3 regions of the Arthrobacter pascens genome follow, and region 3 is predicted to be linked to each of the others. Evidence: riboswitches for the same ligand, from Rfam matches in the RefSeq annotation. Region 3 holds a riboswitch; each other region holds the start of a gene.
The links. A riboswitch is a leader RNA that binds a small molecule or an ion and turns the genes downstream of it on or off. The one in region 3 is predicted to bind cyclic di-AMP.

Region 1: another riboswitch for cyclic di-AMP. It lies ahead of QFZ40_RS16075 (M23 family metallopeptidase); the one in region 3 lies ahead of QFZ40_RS08265 (hypothetical protein).
Region 2: another riboswitch for cyclic di-AMP. It lies ahead of QFZ40_RS16770 (hypothetical protein); the one in region 3 lies ahead of QFZ40_RS08265 (hypothetical protein).

What each region holds. Positions count from the first base shown of each region.
Region 1 is NZ_JAUSXF010000001.1:3,514,385-3,521,477, reverse strand. It holds gene QFZ40_RS16105 (helicase-associated domain-containing protein) at 1-2,021, opposite strand, end outside; gene QFZ40_RS16100 (hypothetical protein) at 2,032-2,265, opposite strand; gene QFZ40_RS16095 (cold-shock protein) at 2,522-2,905, shown strand; gene QFZ40_RS16090 (DUF3027 domain-containing protein) at 2,914-3,492, shown strand; gene serC (phosphoserine transaminase) at 3,797-4,927, opposite strand; gene QFZ40_RS16080 (metal-dependent transcriptional regulator) at 5,208-5,903, shown strand; cyclic di-AMP (ydaO/yuaA leader) riboswitch at 6,025-6,267, shown strand; gene QFZ40_RS16075 (M23 family metallopeptidase) at 6,278-7,093, shown strand.
Region 2 is NZ_JAUSXF010000001.1:3,669,283-3,676,375, reverse strand. It holds gene upp (uracil phosphoribosyltransferase) at 1-388, shown strand, start outside; gene QFZ40_RS16785 (VOC family protein) at 465-854, shown strand; gene QFZ40_RS16780 (HAD-IA family hydrolase) at 963-1,643, shown strand; gene QFZ40_RS16775 (YdeI/OmpD-associated family protein) at 1,624-2,067, opposite strand; gene QFZ40_RS16770 (hypothetical protein) at 2,137-2,940, opposite strand; cyclic di-AMP (ydaO/yuaA leader) riboswitch at 2,946-3,120, opposite strand; gene QFZ40_RS16765 (HAMP domain-containing sensor histidine kinase) at 3,226-4,731, opposite strand; gene QFZ40_RS16760 (response regulator transcription factor) at 4,734-5,474, opposite strand; gene QFZ40_RS16755 (winged helix-turn-helix domain-containing protein) at 6,167-7,033, shown strand.
Region 3 is NZ_JAUSXF010000001.1:1,796,517-1,803,609, forward strand. It holds gene QFZ40_RS21745 (FAD-dependent oxidoreductase) at 1-1,520, shown strand, start outside; gene QFZ40_RS08245 (hypothetical protein) at 1,666-1,938, shown strand; gene QFZ40_RS08250 (HNH endonuclease) at 1,939-2,826, opposite strand; gene QFZ40_RS08255 (DUF2087 domain-containing protein) at 2,861-3,385, opposite strand; gene QFZ40_RS08260 (mycothiol transferase) at 3,560-4,069, shown strand; gene QFZ40_RS08265 (hypothetical protein) at 4,131-4,940, opposite strand; cyclic di-AMP (ydaO/yuaA leader) riboswitch at 5,336-5,501, opposite strand; gene QFZ40_RS08270 (acyltransferase family protein) at 5,596-6,687, opposite strand; gene QFZ40_RS08275 (LysM peptidoglycan-binding domain-containing protein) at 6,987-7,093, opposite strand, start outside.

The DNA.
Region 1 (7,093 bases), 1.7 Mb from region 3:
GGCGCGGACGAGATCAGGACGGTCGGCGCAATCCTTGCCAATCCAAGGCCCGCTGCCTTGGATTCGGACGCCAGTTCCAGCACCGTGGTTTCGTCGTCGCTTTGGATGAAGCTGGCGGCCGCGCCTACCCGCAGCCGGCCGTGCCGGGAGGCCGTGTCCTGCACGAGGTATTCCAGGGGTTGCGGTACGGCTGTGGCGGAATGTTCACGAAGGAAGCCCAGCATGCCAGGTGCGTCAAATCCGGCGTCCAGGGCACGCCTGACCGAGTACGGGGAGAACCGGTAGATCGTGGCGGGTCCCTGGCCCTCCGGGTCTGCCATCAGCAAGAGTTTCTCGCTCAGCTCAGGGGACAGGTATCCGGGGGCCACGGCGGTGAGGTCTGCCTGCAGCAGCACGTGGTTCAGCTCGGCGGGGAGATGCTCACCCAGGACGCCGAGCGCCTCGTCCGGGTTGTCCTCTGCTACGGCGATTCCCAGCTGGCTGAGAGCACCTGATCCGATCAGGCCAAGCATCTCCGCCTCGGCCAGCACTCCCCGGATCAGGGAGCTGAAACGGCGGGCCATCCGTGGCTGCGCCCATTCGGCCCGCTGCAGGACCGCAGCGGCATCCAATACCGGGGCCTTCCCGTCCGGCGCTGCCGCCTCCCGCGTGAGTTCGTTCAGGATTTCCAGGATCCGCTTCCTGACCACCGGGGCGTCAGGCCGCTGCGCCTCCGCCGACAACGCATTGATGGTGCTCCCGGCCGCCGAGCGATGTGCGGGGGACATGCCTCCCGATCCCAGGGCCGGCTGACCTACGAGGGAAGGGACCCTCTCACTCGCCAGCCACGCATTGACCAGCCACAGCCACTGTTCCTGCCGCGGCAGGACCAGCCATTCGAGTTGCGGGGGCTGAACCCAGGCGGACGAGTCAACATCGAGGCGGAGCAGCCCGGCAAGCCCGCACAGCTCCAGCAGCAGCCCGGCCCGTTGCATATCGACGCGCAAGGCTTCGGCAAGGCGCTTCATCTCCCTGACCCCTACGCCGCCACTGCGCAGGGTAACGAGCGGCTGCTCCTTCACGGCATAGAGGAGTTCACCCACCAGCCGGAGCGTTTCCGCGATGGCGCCCAGGGCCGCATTCCGCCTCAGGACTGCGGTTGTGTGGCCAAGTTCCGGAACCGGCGGCGAGAGTGTGAAATCGTTGATGATGGCTCCGCCTCTCAGAGACAGGCCCACGCTGTGCGGCAGTTCCACGTGCGCCGCGTCCAGCGGTACCAGCAGGCCCCGGGCCAGCAGCCAGTCAACGGGCCCGACCTCGGCGCCCTCATTCACCACCGAAGCCTTCCTTTGGGCCTGGGGGACGGCGCCCATGGCCCAGTTGCCGAACCGGGCGAGCAGCGCCGTCGTGCGTTCCGGAGCGCCGGCCAGTACCTGGTGCAGGGCCTCCGGGGATGACGTCCAATGCTGCAGGGCAAGCGCGGCTTCCATGGGGGTGGTTGCTCCCTGGATGGCCACACCGCTCCGGCGCAGGTCGGCAACGAGCTGGACCACCCGTTGCGCGAAGGCCGGCTGGAGCCGCACCAGCTCGGTGTAACTGCGGCCCAGCCCGGCCGGGTAGATCCCCACCACGTCCTTCAGGCATCCGACCGGAAGGTAGAAACGCTGGCGCTGGGCCGACGCCGCTGTTCCATGCGGGGGCTCGGCCCGGTGGACCAGGGCCAGCTCCTGGAGAGAGGCCAGAATGCGCTCCACGGCCACAAGCGTGGAGCCGGCAATGAACTTTCGGAGCCCTGCGGCGGAGGCACTGTGTTCGGTGTCCGTATTGGTGCACAGGTGCAGGGTTTCCAGGACCTGCATCTGGGGCTTGTTGAGCCGTTCCAGGGCGCGCTGGACGCTCACGCGGGCGCTGGCACGGGCGGCAAGCGCGGCGAAGTCCGGAACTGCGGGGGAGATGAGGTCCGGCCGTGCGGCGAACAGGGCACGCAGCGATTCATCGCTGCGTGCCTCCAGATCCTTGCTCAGCGCGCGAATGAGGGACATCAGTTCAACGTTACCGCCCGCCGGACTTTCCTGCCCGGCGCCTTCCGGCCACACTGTCCAGGACCAGGAAGACCATCAACAGGAAGGCTATGGGAAGGCCGTACAGTGCCGTCGACGTAACCCAGACGGGAGCGACGGAGCCGGCGAAAGCCAAAGCCATAACTGCTCCTACCGCCAGCAGGGAAAGCAGCGCAACAAACGCTGCACAGATCATCAGAGGCCGCCGGTAACGCGTGGGAGTCATGGCGTAACGCTAACAGCCCTCCCGCCACCCACGAAGTGACAGGCGAAGTGACAACCGGAGTGGCAGCAGAAGTGGCAACCGGGGTGAAGTCGGTCCGCAGGGGTCCTTGAAAGCAGGATTCAGGCACCGGGCAGGATAACCTTGATTGATACAGGCCAACACGGTCCGGGCTGTCATACCCTGAACCTGCATATCAGTGCGGATGCGGTGACGGCCGGCCGTGTCTCACGACGTCAGAACGAAGAAGGTTGATTACGTGCCTACCGGCAAGGTCAAGTGGTATGACAAGGAAAAAGGTTTCGGATTCCTCGCGGGCGAGGACGGGCAGGAAGTGTTCCTGCCCAAGTCGTCGCTGCCAGAGGGCATCACCGAGCTGAAAGCCGGTACGCGCGTAGAGTTCGGCGTTGCCGATGGCCGCAAGGGCGCCCAAGCACTGGGCCTGCGCGTCCTGGACAAGACTCCGTCCATTGCCAAGGCCAAGAGGCCGAGCGCCAAGGACCTTGCACCCCTGGTCCAGGACCTCGTCAGTGTGCTGGACAACCTCTCAGGCACCCTGTCTGCCGGCAAGTACCCGGAAGGCAACAAGGGCAAGGCCATCGCCGCTGCCTTGCGTAAGGTTGCCGACGAGCTGGACGTTTAGGCCTGCTGATGAATCCGGAAGCTGAACAGCCGGCGCCCAACCCTGGGACGAAACGGCGCGCAGGCGTGCCGGTGTGGCGGACGGGCAAACCCGACGCTTTCCTCGCCGCTGCCGTGGACGTGGCCCGCAAGGCAATCGAGGGCATCACCTCGGCCTCGGACATCGGCCCGCACGTGGCTGCGAAGAGCGAAGGGGACCGTCTGGTCACCCACCTGTTCGAATCCAAGCTGCCCGGTTACCTTGGTTGGCACTGGTATGCGGTGCTGACCCGCAATTCCCGTTCCAAGGTGGTTACCGTGAGTGAGCTGGGCCTGCTGCCGTCGGAGGACTCTATCCTGGCCCCCGAATGGGTTCCCTGGGCAGAGCGCGTCCGTCCGGAGGATGCCCAGGACCAGGATGTGCAGGACCAGGATGTCCACGACCAGGACGCCCGCGACCGGGAGTCCGCAGGGAAGGGGTCCTTGGCGGACGACGGCGGAACCCTGGACGACGCCGTCGGGGCACCTGCAGGAATGCAGGACTCCAAGGATGCTTTCGACGAGGAAGAGTCGCCCGCCGACGAGGACGACGAATTAACGCTGCCCTGACAGGGCGCAAGCGGAATCACCGTGCCGCGCGGCCCGGGAGCTGGTCCAGAGGCGGGGCGAGCCTCCTCTTGTTCTGCGCTGCGTTCTCCAACCCAGCGGACGATCTCGAACCCGGGGGACACAGCTAACGGCGCCGGCCGGAAACAGAACCCGGACGGCGCCGTCGGACGCTGAAGCCTCCTGGACGCGGAAGCCTCCTGGACGCGGAAGCCTCCTGGACGCGGAAGCCTCCTGGACGCGGAAGCCTCCTGGACGCTGGCCACCTCCTGAATGCTGGCACCTCTTGAAGGCGACGCAGGAGGAGTTACTTACGCAGTTCGCCCACTACAAAGTCGATGCTGGCCAGCAGCGCGGAAACGTCTGCAGGCTCAATCGCAACAAAGGTGGCGATCCGCAGCTGGTTCCGGCCCAGCTTCCGGTAGGGCTCGGTGTCCACGATGCCGTTGGCGCGGAGCACCTTGGCAATGGCCGCCGCGTCAATGGAGTCGTCGAAGTCGATGGTGGCGATGACGTTGGAACGTTCCTCCGGGTTGGCCACAAAGGGCGTGGCAAACTCTGAGGCCTCAGCCCACGAGTAGATGCGGCTGGCGGAGTCGGCGGTCCGCTTGCTCGCGAAGTCCAGGCCGCCGTTGGCATTCAGCCACTGCACCTGCGCGTCGAGAGTCACCAGGGTGGACAGCGACGGCGTGTTGTATGTCTGGTTGAGTCGGGAGTTGTCGATCGCCGTCTGCAGGTCCAGGAAGTCAGGGATCCAGCGGTCGCTCGCCTTGATGCGGGCTGCCCGGTCGATCGCGCCGGGGGAGAAGAGGCCCAACCAGAGGCCGCCGTCGGAAGCGAAGTTTTTCTGCGGTGCGAAGTAGTAGACATCAGCCTCCGCAACGTCAACGTCCAGGCCGCCCGCGGCGGACGTTGCGTCCACCAGGACGAGGGCGCCGTCATCCGCGCCGGACACGCGCTTCACGGGCGCGGACACGCCTGTAGAGGTCTCGTTCTGCGGCCAGGCGTAGACGTCGACGCCTGCCTCGGCCCGGGCGAGCGGACGGGTCCCGGGCTCGGACTTGATGATGGAAGAACTATCCAGGAACGGCGCCTTGTTGGTGGCCGACGCAAACTTGGAGCCAAACTCGCCGAAGGACAGGTGCTGGGCTTTCTTCTCGACAAGGCCAAAGCTGGCGATATCCCAGAACGCGGTGGAGCCGCCCACACCCAGTACCACCTCATATCCTTCGGGGGCACGGAAGAACTCGCTGAGTCCCTCGCGGACCGAACCTACGAGGTTCTTGACCGGGGCCTGCCGGTGAGACGTGCCCAGGATGTGCTTGGAAGCGGCTGAGAGAGCCTCGATCTGTTCCGGCCTGACCTTGGACGGCCCGGCGCCGAACCGTCCGTCCTGCGGCAGGAGGTTGGCGGGAATAGTGATGCTGGGTTCGCTCACAGGGACTCCAATTTCGGCGTGGACGTGGTTCATGTCCGGGACGGTGGGGTGGCGGGCAGTCAGCGTCGACTGCGTCAGGGACCTCTTGTATTCTGCCTGAATCGCCGACACCGCGGGAACCGTGACCGTCATAGTCCAGTCATTGAGACGGTCAGCAAGGCGTCTTCGAATTATTCGGACAAACTCAAAATAGGCTAAGCTTTTACCGGACTACGTCGCTGTGGCTACGAAGTACGGTGGGGATAAACGCTGGGTACTTGCGCTCGAGGAGCTGAGCAGGATGACGGATCTGATCGATACTACGGAGATGTATCTTCGGACCATTTTGGAGCTTGAGGAAGAGAACATTGTGGCTCTTCGGGCCCGCATTGCCGAACGGCTCCGCCACTCCGGGCCTACGGTGTCACAGACCATCGGACGGATGGAACGCGACGGCCTGGTCGTAGTATCGGGCGACCGCCATCTGGAGTTCACCGACATCGGCCGGAAGCGTGCCATCGAGGTCATGCGGAAGCACAGGCTGGCGGAGCGGCTCCTGGCCGACGTCATCGGGCTGGAATGGGCTTATGTCCACGATGAGGCCTGTCGTTGGGAACATGTCATGAGTGAACGGGTCGAGCGGCGAATCTTCGAAATGCTGGACCACCCCACCGAGTCCCCGTACGGCAACCCCATACCAGGCCTTGCGGCCCTGGGGGGCAGAACGTCCACGCCAATTGCCGATGGTGTGATTAATCTCCTTGAAGCCATGAAGGGCTACGGGCCCGGTTCCACCGTGACCGTCAGTCGGCTCGCTGAGCCAATCCAGGTGGAACCGGAGTTGCTGGTCCAGCTTGATGAAGGCGGGATACGTCCGGGCGCCTCGGTGTCGCTGGAGCGTGTCGGGGAGTACATCTCGGTCCGCGTGCCGGGGATTGAAGGGGCGTTGGAACTCCCTCCGGAAGTGGCCGCTCACGTCTTCGTTTCCGTCGGCTGAAAAAGCCCATTCGGCGGACAAAATAACGGAGCTGTTGGGGATTGTGTCAAAGATAACGGAATTGTTACTGTGCGCCTAAATCGCCTATAGTTGACCACCAAGCGTCGATACTAAAGCGTTACTTGATCTGGAGCCGAACTCTGCCAGCAGATCAGGTGTACGAATCATCAACTGGCAGAGGCGGGGGAACCACAACCGGCAGTCTTCGGGCCGCCTTGGGGTGAAGTCCGTCAGCAGCAAGCCTCTTCCAGGGAAGATCCTCACGGGATATTTCTGCGCCGAAGCTTGCTTACGGCGGACCGGGTCTTTGTACTCTCTGACCCGAATCCGACAGCTAACTTCGCAGGCTATCCAGAGAGGAACCCTACTTGACCATGCAAAATTCCAGGGGCCGCCGTCGTGCGGTGGGCCCCCCTTCGGCGCCACCGGTCGCCGAAGTCGTTGCCGCGGACAGGCCCCGCGATCCGCAACGGGATGCGCGAAGACGCCGGGGTCCTTTCAGGCAAATCACAGATTTTGCCGCTGCCAGCGGCATTGGCCAGAAAGCCGGGGTGGCCCTCGCGGCCGCTGGCCTGGTCCTCACCGTTACCGTTCCGGCCACCGGAAGCGTCATGGCGACCCCCCTGCCCGGCCAGACCGCGCTGGCAGCCTCTGTTGCCCAGCCGGAAATCTCCGCCGAGGCAGCAGCAAAGATCGATTTCAGCCGTTCCTCAGTGGTGACGCTCGGTGATCCCGACGGAAAACTCAAGCAGTTGCTGAGTGCCCAGTCGGTGGGTTCCATCACCCGCGCCGCCTCCGCAGGCACCTTGGGCGCTCCGCTCGCCCACCTGGTCACGGCCTCCCCCTTCGGCTACCGGGTCAGCCCGATTACCGGCGGCAGCGGTGACTTTCACCGGGGCCAGGACTTTGTGGCCCAGTGCGGCACATCAGTCCTGGCGGCGGCCAGCGGCACGGTGACTTTTGCCGGCTGGCACCAGTTCGGCGGCGGCAACCGCATCGTTGTGGATCACGGAAACGGCCTCGAAACTACGTATAACCACCTCTCGTCCTTCAATGTGAAGGTTGGCCAGACGGTCAGCCGCGGCGAGGTTGTGGCACTCAGCGGCACCACCGGCGCCTCCACCGGCTGCCACCTGCATTTCGAGGTCCAGGTCAATGGCGAAGTTGTCGATCCCATGGGCTGGCTCTGA
Region 2 (7,093 bases), 1.9 Mb from region 3:
GCTCGAAGGCATGACCAAGTTGGTCCCCACCGCCGAGGTGGGGTTCCTGGGCATGGCCCGGGATGAGGAAACCCTGGACATCATCACCTATGCCGAGCGCCTGCCTGAGAACCTCACGGACCGCCAGATCTTTGTCCTGGACCCCATGCTCGCTACCGGCGGCACCTTGCGCGAAGCTATCAAGTTCCTCTTCAAACGGGGCGCCTCGGATGTGACCTGCATCTGCCTCTTGGCCGCGCCGGAAGGCCTGGCCAAGCTGGAGGAGGAACTTTCCGGCGCGAATGTCACTATCGTGCTGGCTTCCATTGACGAGAAACTCAACGAGAAGTCCTACATCGTCCCGGGACTGGGCGACGCCGGAGACCGCCTCTACGGCATAGCCGGCTGACCACTGTCCCGTTCGCACAAAACCTGCCCGGATTTCAAGTCTTCCGGATCCGTCACCACGCCGTTAGCCTGTGCGGATGGACTGGAAACTTGAACTTGTTTTTGTCCCCGTATCCGACGTGGACCGTGCCAAGGACTTTTACGTCAACAAGGTGGGGTTCATCGCCGACTACGACGAGCGGCCCACCGACTCCATCCGCTTTGTCCAGCTCACCCCGCCGGGCTCCGCCTGCTCCATCTGCATCGGCGAAGGCATTAACGACGCGCCTCCCGGCACCGCACCAAGCCTGCAGATGGTGGTCAGCGACATCCAGGCAGCCCACGATCACCTCAAGGGCAACGGCGTGGACGTGAGCGAGGTTGACGTCCAGGCGTGGGGGCATTTCGTGTACTTCGCGGATCCTGATGGCAACAAGTGGGCGGTGCAGTACATACCGTGGCGCGAACAGGCTGCGCCGTCGGCGTAGTAGCCGGCTTCCCCGAGGCGGGACGTATAGACCAGGGCCCGCCCGTAAACAATCTGGCCCGGCTGTAAACATCCTTGGCCACAGGCCGCTGTAGGGCAGGATGGGACCATGAGCATCCCCGCGTCGGCCACCACCCGAACCCTCACCTGCCGCGCCGTCCTGTTTGACATGGACGGGACGCTGGTAGATTCCACGGCTGTGGTGGAACAGGTGTGGAGCGAGTTCGCCGGGCGCTATGGACTGGATTTTGCCGAGATCCTCCGCACCTCCCATGGTGTCCGGGCGGGTGATACGGTACGGCGTTTTGCTCCCGACGGAGCCGACGTCGCCGCGCTGACGGACGAACTCGGGGCCATGGAAAGGGTTCGGACGCATGGCATCGTGGCGCTTCCCGGCGCTGCGGAACTGCTGCGCATTCTTCCAGCGGATGCCGTTGCCCTGGTGACATCAGCCGACAGGATCCTGGCCGATATCCGCATGGAGGCTGCCGGCCTGGCCATGCCCGCCACCGCTGTTACCGCTGACCTCATCACCTATGGCAAGCCCCACCCCGAAGGATATCTCCGGGCGGCCACGCTGCTGGGCGTTGCGCCGGCGGAGGCGCTGGTGTTCGAAGACGCCCCGGCCGGGATCACCGCAGGCCTTGCCGCCGGAATCCGAACGGTGGCGGTGGGCCCGAACACGGGCCCCCTTCCCGACGGAGTGCTGCATATCGCCGATTACAGTTCGGTCTCAGCCACACTGGACACGGACGCTGCGGGACGCAGGGTTATTTCTTTCCTGCTTTGAGATCTGCCACTACTTTGGCGATCCGCCGGGCCCTGGTTTCTTCGGTTTTTGCATCGCCGACGGGCTCGACATACCGCCGCTGGGCACTGTAGTTCAGGGTTCCGTAGAAGGCCTGGGCCTCCGGTTCCGCGGCGATGGCAGCAGCGAGATCGTCAGGAACTTCGACGATGCGCGGCTGGGTGTCGAGTTCCAGGTCCACCTCCACCGTGTCCCCGGCAGCAACACCCACGAATTCCCTGTTGACAGCACTGACCCCGATCAGGCTCTGTCCGCCCATGACGGCGATGCTGCTCCGATAGCTTTTGCCGTTGATCGTCACAACCACCGCCGGCCGCTTGCCTGCATCCAGCGCCGAAATGATCTCCTCCGGAACTTCAATGCCGGCCTTGTTGCCGCTGCCAAGGATGGTGGTGGTGAATTTCATGGTCCAAGTATGCAGCCCGGCCCTGTCTATCGACAGAAGGACCGGGCTCAGCGGGACGTCAAGCCGGGCTTAGTACCAGTTGTGCGAGAGGTGGAAGTTCCAGGCACCGCACGGTGACTGGTAACTCTGCTTGATGTAGTTCAAGCCCCAGTTGATCTGGGTGCGGTAGTTGGTGAGGTAGTCCGCCCCGGCGCTTGCCATCTTCTCTGCTGGCAGCGACTGGACGATGCCGTAGGCGCCGCTGCTCGCATTGGTGGCGGTGGTGGTCCAGTCCGACTCCTTGGTCCACAGTGTCTTCAGGCACTGCATCTGGTCGGGGCCCCAACCATAGGATGCCAGTTGGCTGGCAGCGTAGGCCTGGGCGCCGGCCGGATCGTTGACCGCAACAACTGGCGCAGGAGCCGGGGCAGGGGCAGGGGCTGGCTCGGGGGCAGGGGCCGGCGCCTGCACTGGAGCGGGTGCCGGTTCTGCTGCCTGGGGCGCAACGCTTACTTCCGCCGGCGCCGGCGACGGGGAGGCCGGAGCCTGGATCTCGCTCTTTTCGAGGCTGAGGTTTGACTGTGCACCAGCCTGGGCGTCCGCCGAATGAGGGTTGGTGGCACCCGCCCTGGCGATCGAGTCCGTTGCCTGGCCTGCCGCGGCCACTCCCACGAGGAGGGCACATGAGGTGGCGATCACCGCGGCACGTTTGCCCAAAGAGGGAATCTTGACCAGCCGGGACAGCTTGGACAGTGCGGATCCGGATAGGGGGGATCCGGACGTGGAGGACCCGGATTCTGACAGTTGAAGTGCCGCCTCCGTGGGAGAGAGTTTATGGCGGCCGTGGGACGTTGACCCGCGCTGCGGGCGTGGTTCTACCTTGAATTCAGACATGAAGAATCGCCTCTCACACCTGCGGAGTTAGCTGTCGGGTTCGGATGAGGGCATCCGGCCACACGGAAATTCACGTGCTGGCTTAACCCCAAGGGCACTAATAGCCCGGGACGGTGGGTCCCCCGCCTCTGCCTGGTCAAGAAGGATCCGGTAAGCGGCAGAGTTTGGCGTCATCCGGATGTACGGCCCGAACGGGAACCGCACCCCCACGACGGTACAGGAGTCTGCCCCTTAAGTCACATTTCGGTAACGGAGATCACGACGGCGGCGTGTTGCCTTGCGTTATCAGGCCTTCATGGGGAGGTGCAGGGTGAACTGTGTTCGGCCGGGCTTAGACCTCACCTCGACGCGGCCGCCGTGGGCTTCGACGATGGACTGGACAATGGCCAGGCCAAGGCCGCTGGTCCCTTCCGAAGCGGCAGGACCGGATGCGGGTGCCTTGCCCGCGCGGGACGCGTCTGCGCGGGCGAACCTCGAGAAAACATGGTCCACGAACTCTGCGGGGATGCCGCCGCCGTCGTCCGTTACTGTCACCACTGCACTGCCGTCACGGGACTTCGCTACGCCGGTGACCACCGTGGTCCCGGGCACAGTGTGCTTGCGTGCGTTGGAGAGGAGGTTCACCATCACCTGGCGCAGCCGGGCCGGATCACCGCTGACCGCCACCGGCTCATCCGGAAGCTCGAGATGCCAGTGGTGGTCCGGGGCTATCACTTTCTCATCGCTAACGGTCTCGATGACCAACTGCGTGAGATCCACCTCGCTGAGCTTCAGCGGCTGACCTTCGTCAAGCCGGGCGAGCAGGAGCAGATCCTCCACCAGCGTGGTCATACGCTCGGACTGGCTCTGGACCCGGGCCAGGGACTTCCGGCCGTCCGCCGTGAAATTCTCGGTCATCCGCATCAGTTCCGTGTAGCCGCGGATGGCCGTCAGCGGCGTTCGCAGCTCATGCGACGCGTCGGCCACAAACTGGCGGACCTTGGTCTCGCTCTTCTGCCTGGCCTCCAGTGCATTGGCCACGTTGTCCAGCATGAGATTGAGCGCGTGGCCCACGCTGCCTACTTCGGTTCCGGGATTGGAGTTCGACGCCGGGACTCGCACCGCGAGTGCCACCTCGCCCGCATCCAACGGAAGCCGGGAGACGCGGGTGGCAACCTCGGAGAGCTGCTCCAGCGGTTTCATCGTGCGCCGGATCAGTACCGTCCCCGCCAGCCCGATCAGGACGAGCCCTCCCAGCGAGACAAACACGAACGTCCACACAAGGGAAGCCAGCGTGCTCTCCTTAGCGGCAAGCGGAAGGCCGGTGACCAGGACGTCGCCATTGCCGGTCTTGCCTGCTATCAGCCGGTAGTCGCCGTTTGAGAGGGTCCGGTCAACGGGCTGCGCGTTCGCCGCCAGGGCCAGCAGGGCCTGCTTGTCCTCGGCAGAGAGGGCAGAACGAGTGGTGTCGGAGGCCAGGAACCCGGCGCTGTTGACCTGCCCGTTCAGGATGCGGGCGTTCAAAGTCCCGACGCTCTGCCCGCGGGCGTCCAGAGGGTCTCTTCCGTTGTTGAACCCGCCCATGGACGGTCGGCCGGGATCGTTGGACAGGTGGGCGGCCTGGCTTAGCTGGTCGTCCAGCTGGCGGGTGAGGAAGGCGTCCATGGACGCGAAGCTGAACAGCCCCACCGCGCCGCAGATGCTCACGAGCAGGGCCATGGCCACCAGGACAAGGCGGGTGCGCAGGTGCCAGGTGGCTGGCTTGAGCCAGCTGCGGCCGCGTGTGCCGGCCGGCTCGGAGATCAGAGGCACGGCTATTCCGCCGGCTTGATAACGTACCCGGCACCCCGCACGGTGTGGATCATGGGAGGGTGCACGGCGTCCACCTTTTTGCGCAGGTAGGAGATGTAGAGCTCCACGATGTTTGCCTGCCCGCCGAAGTCATAGTCCCAGACGCGGTCCAGGATCTGCGCCTTGCTGATGACGCGCCTGGGATTCTCCATGAGGTACCGGAGCAGCTCGAACTGGGTGGCCGTCAGCTGGAGTTCATGGCCGGCCCGGGTCACCTCGCGGGTGTCAACGTTGAGGACCAGGTCTCCCACCACCAATTCGGCGGTATCCATTGCGGCTACGCCAGACCGCTGCACCAGCCGGTGCAGCCGGAGCAGGACCTCTTCCATGCTGAACGGCTTGGTCACGTAGTCATCGCCGCCGGCCGCCAGGCCCACGATTCGGTCCTGAACGGCGTCCTTGGCGGTCAGGAAGAGCGCAGGGACCTCCGGCGCAAAGGCACGGATCCTGCTGAGCAGCTCAACGCCGTCGAACCCCGGCAGCATCACATCCAATACCAGGACGTCCGGGCGGAAATCCTTGGCGAGTTTCACGGCCTCGGGGCCGTCGGCCGCTACGGCCACAGACCAGCCAGCCATGCGCAGGCCCATGCTCATGAGTTCTGAAAGGCTGGGCTCGTCGTCCACCACCAGGGCGCGGATGGGGGAGCCGTCCGGGTGGGCGAGTTGCGGAAGGTTATTGGTCATGGAGTGCGAAGTGGCCATGGGACAACTCTCCGATCTGAGGGTTAGCCCCCGCTTTGGGCTTCCTGTGCGCAAGCTGTGAATCCCAGCCTAGCCAGCTGGAAAGGTGCGGCGCCGCGTTCTCAAGCCCGTTCCAAGGGCAGCGCAGCAGGCCAGATGATCCTCAGCCCCGCCCGCGGGGCCTGCAGACTGAGGTCGAAGGGGAATTATTTTTGTCCAGATCGCGGCACGGCTGGACACAGCTCGAATATAGGCGGCGAATTCCGGCAATCGAACGCTCCATGAATTGAACCCGGAAATGGCGTCCTCTTGTCGAATAATATTCGCCTAAACCCTGTTTTCAACCGGTCGTTCTGGAAAACAACTGTTATATTATCTGGGTCCGCAGAATCGTGATCTAGAACACATTCAGAGATTTCGTCTCACGATGCGGACCGCCTCGTCCATTGTTACTTGCAAGTTCGCATTGTTACGTTGCACACTTCTTACTGTGAACAAGTACTCAACAGCACCTGCAGCCGCAGAATATTGGCCCAGCACACCCGCTGCTGCCGACATGCGCTGTTGTCGAATGCACGCCTGACCTTCATACCCCAGGAAGTTCTTAGGCATTCGCCCCCCAGCCCAGTGTCGGGCGCCCTCCCCAGGTCTCATTGCGGGGAACACCAGCATTCGAGCCGCGATGACGGCCATTCACATTGAGGTAAGCATTCATGTCAGTTGCATCCGGATACGTCCACATCTCTGTCCGTAACGCCAACAAGTCCGGCCAGCCGTCGGGTCTCCGCCAAGGCTTTGGTGCTCGCCCGGCGTTCGCCCCGGCAGCCCCCGGCACCAGCTTCCCTGCCCCGGGCTACACGCCGCAGGGCTACAACCCCAACTCCTACGGGCAGCTCCGGGCAGTCCAGCCGGCAGAAGTCTCACCCCTGACGGCTCCCACTCCGGTAGTGGCAGGGCCCAACGCTGTTCGCCCGGTGGCCAATGACAACGTAGCCAGGGGCTTCGTGCTGTACATGGGCATCGACGAGGAGACGGCCGCGGCCGCCGGAACCTCCATCGCCAAGCTCGCCCAGGAAATCCGCGCCTACGCCCAGTCCCTGGTCACCGGGGCGGAGAGCTATGCCGCAGTCGCGGTGGCGCCCGCCGGCACTCCCGGTTCCGCTCTCGACGTCGTCCGTTCCACTTTCGGTGACCCCACCGTGAACGCACGGCAGCGCACCGAAGCCTCCCGGCTGCAGCAGGCTCAAGACCCGCGTCCGTCAGGCGTCCTGATCGACCTCGCCCGGCGTGAAGTGCACCTTGATGGCGAATCCCTGAACCTGACGTTCAAGGAGTTCGAACTCCTGAACTACCTCGTGGAGAACGGCACCCGCACCGTGGGTCGCGACGAGCTGCTCGAGGGACTGTGGCGCAATGCCGAAGAGGTCCCCAACGAGCGCACCATCGACGTCCACATCCGCCGCCTCCGCTCCAAGCTTGGCCGCCTCGCCAACACCGTTCGTACCGTGCGCGGCCAGGGATACCGGTTCTACGAGCACCCCGAAGTTGTGGTCTGGGCCGCTCCGGAATACTCGATCTAGCTCTTAGCAACGCGGAAAAGCGGCATTTCGCCGTGCCTTAGACACCTCCTTCGTTCCTCA
Region 3 (7,093 bases):
TCGGCATACCTCAGCTGGAGGATCTGGTCGGCAGAGGCGTCTTCTACGGGGCCACAGTCTCCGAGGCGCCGTCGATGGCGGGAAAGCACGTCTGTGTCGTGGGTGGCGGCAACTCGGCCGGACAGGCGGTGCTGCACCTTGCCAAGTACGCGAAGAAGGTGACGCTGCTGGTGCGCGGGCCCACGCTGTCGGTCAGTATGTCGGAATACCTCATCTCCCAACTTGAGGCCACCCGGAACGTTGCGATCCGCTTCAGGAGTGTGATTGTGGGGGCCCGCGATCAGGACGGATTCCTTGCCGCCGTCAAGGTCGCGTCCGGATCCGACGCAACCCCGGGCGAGGAGATCGAAGCGGGCGGCTTGTTCGTGCTGATCGGTTCGGTGCCGCGGACCTCCTGGCTGCCCGACACCGTAGAGCGTGACCCAGCCGGTTTTCTGCGCACGGGCGCCAGCCGGGATGTCAGTGACGCCGGGTCCATCAGGTCGGACAGGTCGCCATTAGGGCTGGAACCAGCATGCCCGGCATTTTCGCGATCGGCGACGTGCGGGCCGGTTCGATCAAAAGAGTGGCTACCGCAGTCGGCGACGGCGCCACAGTTGTCTCGATGCTTCATAGCTACCTGGCCGAGAACCCTGCCCCTGGTGAGGCAGCCGCACCCGAGGACCTGCCCGGTGATGGCCGCTCCAACTGAAGTGACAACGTTGATTCCGCCAATGCGGCGGCTGCTCTACGTCGCAGCATTCCTCGTGTTTCTTGCAGGGCTCGTGCTGTTCGTGTTTCCGCTCCGGACTGCGGAATGGTTCGCGTGGACAGTCAATCCCCCCATGACCGCCGTCTTTCTCGGGGCGGCCTACTGGTCGGCCGCCGGGCTGGAGGTGACGGGCGCCCGCTCATCGAGTTGGAATTCAGCGAGGCTGGCTGTCTGGCCCGTGTTCGTCTTCACGACATTGACCTTCGGAGTCACCCTGTTTCATCTCGATCGTTTCCACCTGTCGCCAGACGCTGCCACCCTTGCCCAAGTAGCCACGTGGGCGTGGCTGGCAATCTACGCCATTGTGCCGGTGGCGATGCTCATCATAAGCCGGATTCAGATCCGGTCCCTGCGTCCTGCCCCAAAGTCCGTAACGGCGGGACGGCCAGTGCTGCCTGTTGCGCTCCGGCTGCTCCTGATCGGAATCGCCGCGGTACTGCTGTTATATGGCGTAGCGCTCCTGGCAGTGCCCGTTCCTGCCGCGACGTGGTGGCCGTGGCAACTGTCCGAGCTCACCGCGAGGGCGATCGGAGCGTGGCTGGTCGGTCTTGGGTTGGCGGCCGCGCAGGGCCAGTTGAGCCGCGACCTTCGCACCGTCCGCCCCGTGGCCCTAACCTCCGTTGCCTTCGTTATTCTGCAGGCGCTTGCCCTGCTCCGGTATGGCAACGCCCTGACATGGCCGAGCGCACCGGCGATCGGCTTCGTAACCGTACTACTTGCCATTGGAGTGGCAGGCGGATGGGCACTCGTACTTTCCCAACGCCGGTAGTCCGGCCTGAATTTCGTGGGCGGCTTCATCACGGTGGGCGCACCTTCCCAACTTGCGATCAACTCTGGATCACAAGGGGCGCCGGGTCTAAATTGGTTCTTGGCTTATGCAGAGGGCCTACGCAGCGCCGATCCAGGAGGGCACCATGAGCCCCACACCAAAACAACCGATAACCGACGACAGCATCCAGGTCCGCCAGGTCAACCACTACCAGTTCAGCTGGGTGGCCGCGCAGGCGGGAAAGCCGGGAACGTGGACCCTTCAGCTGGTGCTTGACCAGGGGGCGTGGGAGGAGGTCCTTACCCTCGACGCGGAGGACGCAGAAGTTCTCCAAGGCCTTCTGAAACGCTCGGCCACGGTGTTTTACGACGTCCGGCGGCGGACCCTGATGTTCGGGACGACGGCTGCAGGGCAGTAATCAGTCTCTCCGCACGCTCACTCCTGGTGCCTTGAGGATGCGCCGGGCGTTCTCTTGAGCCTCCAACGCTTGCTCACTGACCATTTCCCCTGGAAGGTGGCCGGCGCCGGAGATGATGTTACGAAGCTCGGTGACAGTCCGTGGTGAACGTGCGCCCCGGTGCACCATGGCGTGGCAGTTGGCGCACAGCGGTACGAGGTCCGCGACCGGGTCCAGTTGGTACCCGCTCCCAAGGAGTGACGCCGGCACTGTGTGGTGGACGTGGATGAATCCATCTCCGATTTCGCCATAGGTGGCTTCGAAGGAGAATCCGCAGGCAGCGCAGGCCGTTCCGTGGAACGCCAGGCACACCTGGCGTGCGTCGGGGTTTCGCTCATAGCGGTTCACCTCGATGCTGCTGACCGCGTCCAGCGGGTAGCTTCCGGGAATCAGTTCGGTGGGATCGATGACTGCCGGCCCCAAGTCCCGCCACAACCGGCGAAGGTCCGGCTCCGCTGACCGCGGGACGGACACGACTGAACGGCGGAAGGCGGCGTCCCACCGTATATCGGGGACTGACTCCACCAACGAGCCCGACCGTATCTGTTCCCCAAGGGGCATCAGCGCGTCGAAAGCAATGCCGGCGTAGCGTCCGGTAGCATCCGGATCAGTTGTAAGTCCGGACTCGCAGTGTTCGGAGACTACAGCGCCGTGACCGATCAGGCCGCTGCCGGCGTCACTGCTGCCCTGCAGCAGGAGCCACACCTCTGTTCCCGGCTTGATGTTCCGGCTCCGGCCAACATCCCACCGGTCCAGGAACCGGCCGGATTCAAGAACCTGCTCGACGACGGAACGATAGTTCCAGCGGTTCCACCGGTCCGCGTTCCATCCCAGAATCACTGCTGCCACTGTGTTCCTCCTGTGCTTCCGGCAGGCATCAAGCCTATGTCTCTTCGTGCCGGGAGTAGGCGGAGCCCGAGGTGGTCCGCTTCAGCAGGCCGAAGTCGACCAGATAGCGGCGCAGCAGCACCACGTCGTCGGTATAGCTCAGAAGCCGTTCATTGACCTGTCGTTCCGTGAGGATTTCGCCCGGCTCGATGGCCTCGCTGATGATCCAGGCCAGGAGTTCCCGCCGTTCCGCCATGTTTACCGGGTATCTCTCGATCCTGCCCAGGTGCATGTACCGGGCAGGTCCGGTCTTCGCCTGCCGCCGGGGTTGCTGAGCGAGAAGATCGCGGAAGATCGACTCGGACGCCTCCAGTTCATGTGCGGCGTTCCGCTCGACCAGGCCAGACTCCAACAGGGCGCCAATGGCCCGGTTTCGCCGTTGGTCATTCAGCTCCGCAAGCACATCGGGGGTAGTGGCACCGAGCACTATCTGCGCATAGGCGGTCCGGGCGTCCCTGTTGGCCAGGGCCGCGATGACACGCCGCCAATGCGGTCCGCTAAACCTCATCCCTTCGGTCACTGGTTTTCCTCGCTTTGCGTCGGCGCAGCCTCCTTGATGGCCGTGCCTGACATGGTAGCCCTGACGAACGGTGCAGGAGGAGCCCGGCGGCAGGCCTATCCGCTGGTGCGGCTTCCATGCAAGCATGAGGTCACAGTAGATCGACCGTGCGTGGCGCACAGGGGGAGGACCTTGATGAAATCCAACGAACTGCTGCTTGACGCTTTCGGCCGCATCCGTGAAACGGTCGCCGCTGCGCTTGAGGGGGTCGACGACGGGTCCCTGGTTCGTCGTCCGGCCGGCAACGGGAACTCCATAGCCTGGCTCATCTGGCACCTCGGCCGGATCGAGGACGCGCAGATCGCCGCCGCCGCCGGCCTGGACCAGGTCTGGACGTCGCAGGAGTTTGTCGGCCGCTTCGGCCTGCCGCTGCCCGAGCGTGACACAGGCTACGGCCATTCCACAGAGAATGTCGACGCGGTACAGGCCCCTCCTGAGCTCTTGCTCGAATACTACGACGCCGTTCACCGGCAGACCCGGGAGTTCGTAGGTACTCTCGACGATGAGGATTTCGACCGCATCGTCGATACCCGCTGGGACCCTCCCGTGACCCTGGGCGTACGCCTGGTCAGCATCATTGCGGACTGCCTCCAGCACGTTGGGCAGGCCGCATATGCCAAGGGCCTGAACCCCGAGGACGGTTAGGGGAGCAGTCGGGCCTGGACGCGTTCGCCGCCGATGCGCCGCGTGAAGGTGCCCGGGTTACTCAGTACCATTTGTGTGCAGCACGGAATTCCAGGGCCTTTGCGGGGGAGCCGTAGCTTTTCTTGATGTAGCTCAATCCTCTCTCCACCTGGCTGGGCCGCCACTTCGTTGCTGTATCCCAGAGGGCGTTCAGGGCGTTCATCTGCTCCGGACCCCATCCGTATGAAGCGAGGCGGGCGCTGGCGTAATTGCGTACATCGACAGGTTCGTCTGTGGTGTCATCCCCGGCTGCTGAAGGCGTGGCCGTGGTCGGCGACGGAGCCGGCGATGCGGCCAGTGGTGCCGGTGCTGTTGTGGGTGCCGGTGTGGCGGTCGGAGAAGCCGGTGACGTCGCCGGTGCGATCGCCTGGGCGGCCGGAGTGCGCGCTGGAACCGGTGCCGGCGCCGTGGGCGCGTTGGGGGTCGCCGTTGAGTTGGCCGGTGACTGAGGGCCAGAGGGCGTCGAAGCAGCCGGGCCGGCAGCAGAGGTGGCAGCTTCTATTGCCGCCAGGGTGGGAGCATCGACGGGCATGGGGAGATCAGCGATGGACGGCAAATCTGTGGCAACGGGACTTGCGACTGCCGGCACATCACTGGTACCCGCTGCGGGCGGTGCAGGGGCGGAGCCTGAGGTGCCAGGGGAAGGACTGGATGCAGTGGGCAGGGGCGTCGGCCGGCCGGCAACGTAGGCGGGCGGCGGTCCCTGCGCGGCTTGGGTGGCACCCGGGGCATCCTGAGCGGAAGATTCCTTGCCGAAAAAGGGCAGCTCGGTCGCCTGGCTGGCGGAACCGACGGCAAGGAGTACGGCAAGGGCGCCGGTGACCACGGCCATCCGATGACCCATGACACGAACTGAAGCAGCATTTCTCAGAACGGCGGCGGGATCGGACCTGAAGGCGTCGGATATTTGAGGACTCAGTGCTGTCACGGTCCCGCGCCTGCGGGCTGCCTTGGGTGCTGCGGAGTCTGTTGGCGCTGCTACCGGTAGTGCTTCAGTTACCGGAGCCGCTGTTTTTGCGATCGGTGCTGTTTCCGGAGGACGGGGTGCTTCGAAGGCCGGACGCCTGTCCCTGCGCCGTCGCAGAGCGGGGGAAGTCGGTTCTGAAGGCGCCGGTTGTACGTTAGTTGCGTCGGCATCCGGGCTGGTTGTGGTGGGAGTTTGCGCAGCTTCTGCACGATGTCGTCCTGCCCGGAAAGGGCGCGACGTATCCAGGGAACGGGACATGATAGTTGCCTCTCAACGCCTGCGGAGTTAGCTGTCGGGTTCGGAAGAGGTCAACCGGCCGGCACGTTGAACGTGACGGCTTCACCCCAAGGGCCGCTGGGCAGCGGCCCGAAGACTATGGGTCCCCCGTCTCTGCCTTAATGTTGGGAAGTCCGGGATGTGGCAGAGCTCGGCGTCAGCCCGGACGCGGCCCGATCTAGATGGGCCACCCCAAAACCGTACCTCAAGCACTCTGTTAAGTCACGTTTAGGTAACGGGTAAATCAAGGGGCGTGTCGCAGTGCCCCGCTGGGCTCAACCCGTGCGGGGGCGTTCCAGTTTTCGTCGTAGTACTTGTCGAAGCGATCGCGCGCGCTGCGTCCCAGCCGCTCGACAGTGTTCCAGCTGATGACGGCCAGGAGCAGGGTCAGTAGGATTGCCGACACTGCCACCAGGGGCGGCAGGTCCGCTGTCGATCCACCATTGAGCCAAAGAATGACGATGTAGTTCCAGAGGTACGCCCCGTAGGAAACTGTGCCAAGCGCCTGTAACGCCCGCGTCCACTTCGGCATTACCGGGGCGCGGGAAGCGGCCAGCACCACCAGGACGCCCGCGGCAGCCATGGCCAGGGGTCCTCCGGCGAAAAAGAAAGCGGCCGATTCGTTGGCCTTGGGGAAGAAAATCAAGGTGGCCAGGACAAGAACCGAGCTGATCAGGGTTGCGCGCCTCAGCCTGCGGCCGGAGAACCAGCTGAACAGATGGACCCTGTAGAGCCGCAGCCCTGAACCGACGATCAGACCCAGGCCCCACGTCGTCGGCAGCGCGTAGACCAGGGAGTGGAGTTGCGGAGCAAGGATCAGCATGGCCAGCACACTTGCAGTCATTAGGGAAAGGACGACGGCGGCAGACCAGCCAAGGAGGGCTCCCTGTCGGTTTCGGCGCAGGGCCAACAGCAGGAGGGCCGGCCAGATCAGATAGAACTGCTCTTCCACCGCAAGGGTCCAGAGCGGCCCGATGGCCAGGCTGACGTCGAACGGCAGCGGTAAGTCCTTGAGATAACCGAAACCTGCGATGAGTGTGTAACCGATGACGCCCTTGGACCGATCTCCGAGGACGTCGGCTGTCAGTTCAACGACGGCGTAGACGCCCAGGAGGGCAATGAGAGCCGGCAGCAGCCGGAAAGCCCGGTGGGCATAGAAACGGCCGTAACGGATCTTGCGGTGCCGTTCGACATCCCTGAGGAGTACACCCGTGATCAGGTAACCGCTGAGCACAAAAAAGACGATGACACCGACGATTCCTGCGCCCTGGAATATCGCGGGCCAGGAATGCCCCAAAAGAACGGCACCGACGGCCGCACCGCGAAGGACGTCCAAGGAGTCCAGCCTGGGCCGAACTGCAGTTTGATGGGCAGTTTGCTGGGCGGGCCTCGCGACCGTTCCCTCAACTCGCACTGTCACATAACCTCCGGAGCCTCGCAAGTAGCCGGTTCAAATATCAAGTGAAAGGCAAACCGGCCCTTGTCTGTGGACATGATTGGGATTGCAGGCCCTGAGCCCGCGCCTTGCACCAGTATTCCTGATTTGGCTGGACGGAACCTGACGCTGGCCGGTTTGGAGACAAAAGGGCGGCGGACGGTTGTCGCCGTCCGCCGCCGTTTGCTTGCAGGGCCGCGCTAAGCTACCCGAACGAAGGAATAGCCTGAGAGCCAGCTGATGGAATGGACCTGGGTCTTGTAACCGTCCACGCCGCCGCTGACAACCTGGCCGTTGCCGGCGTAGA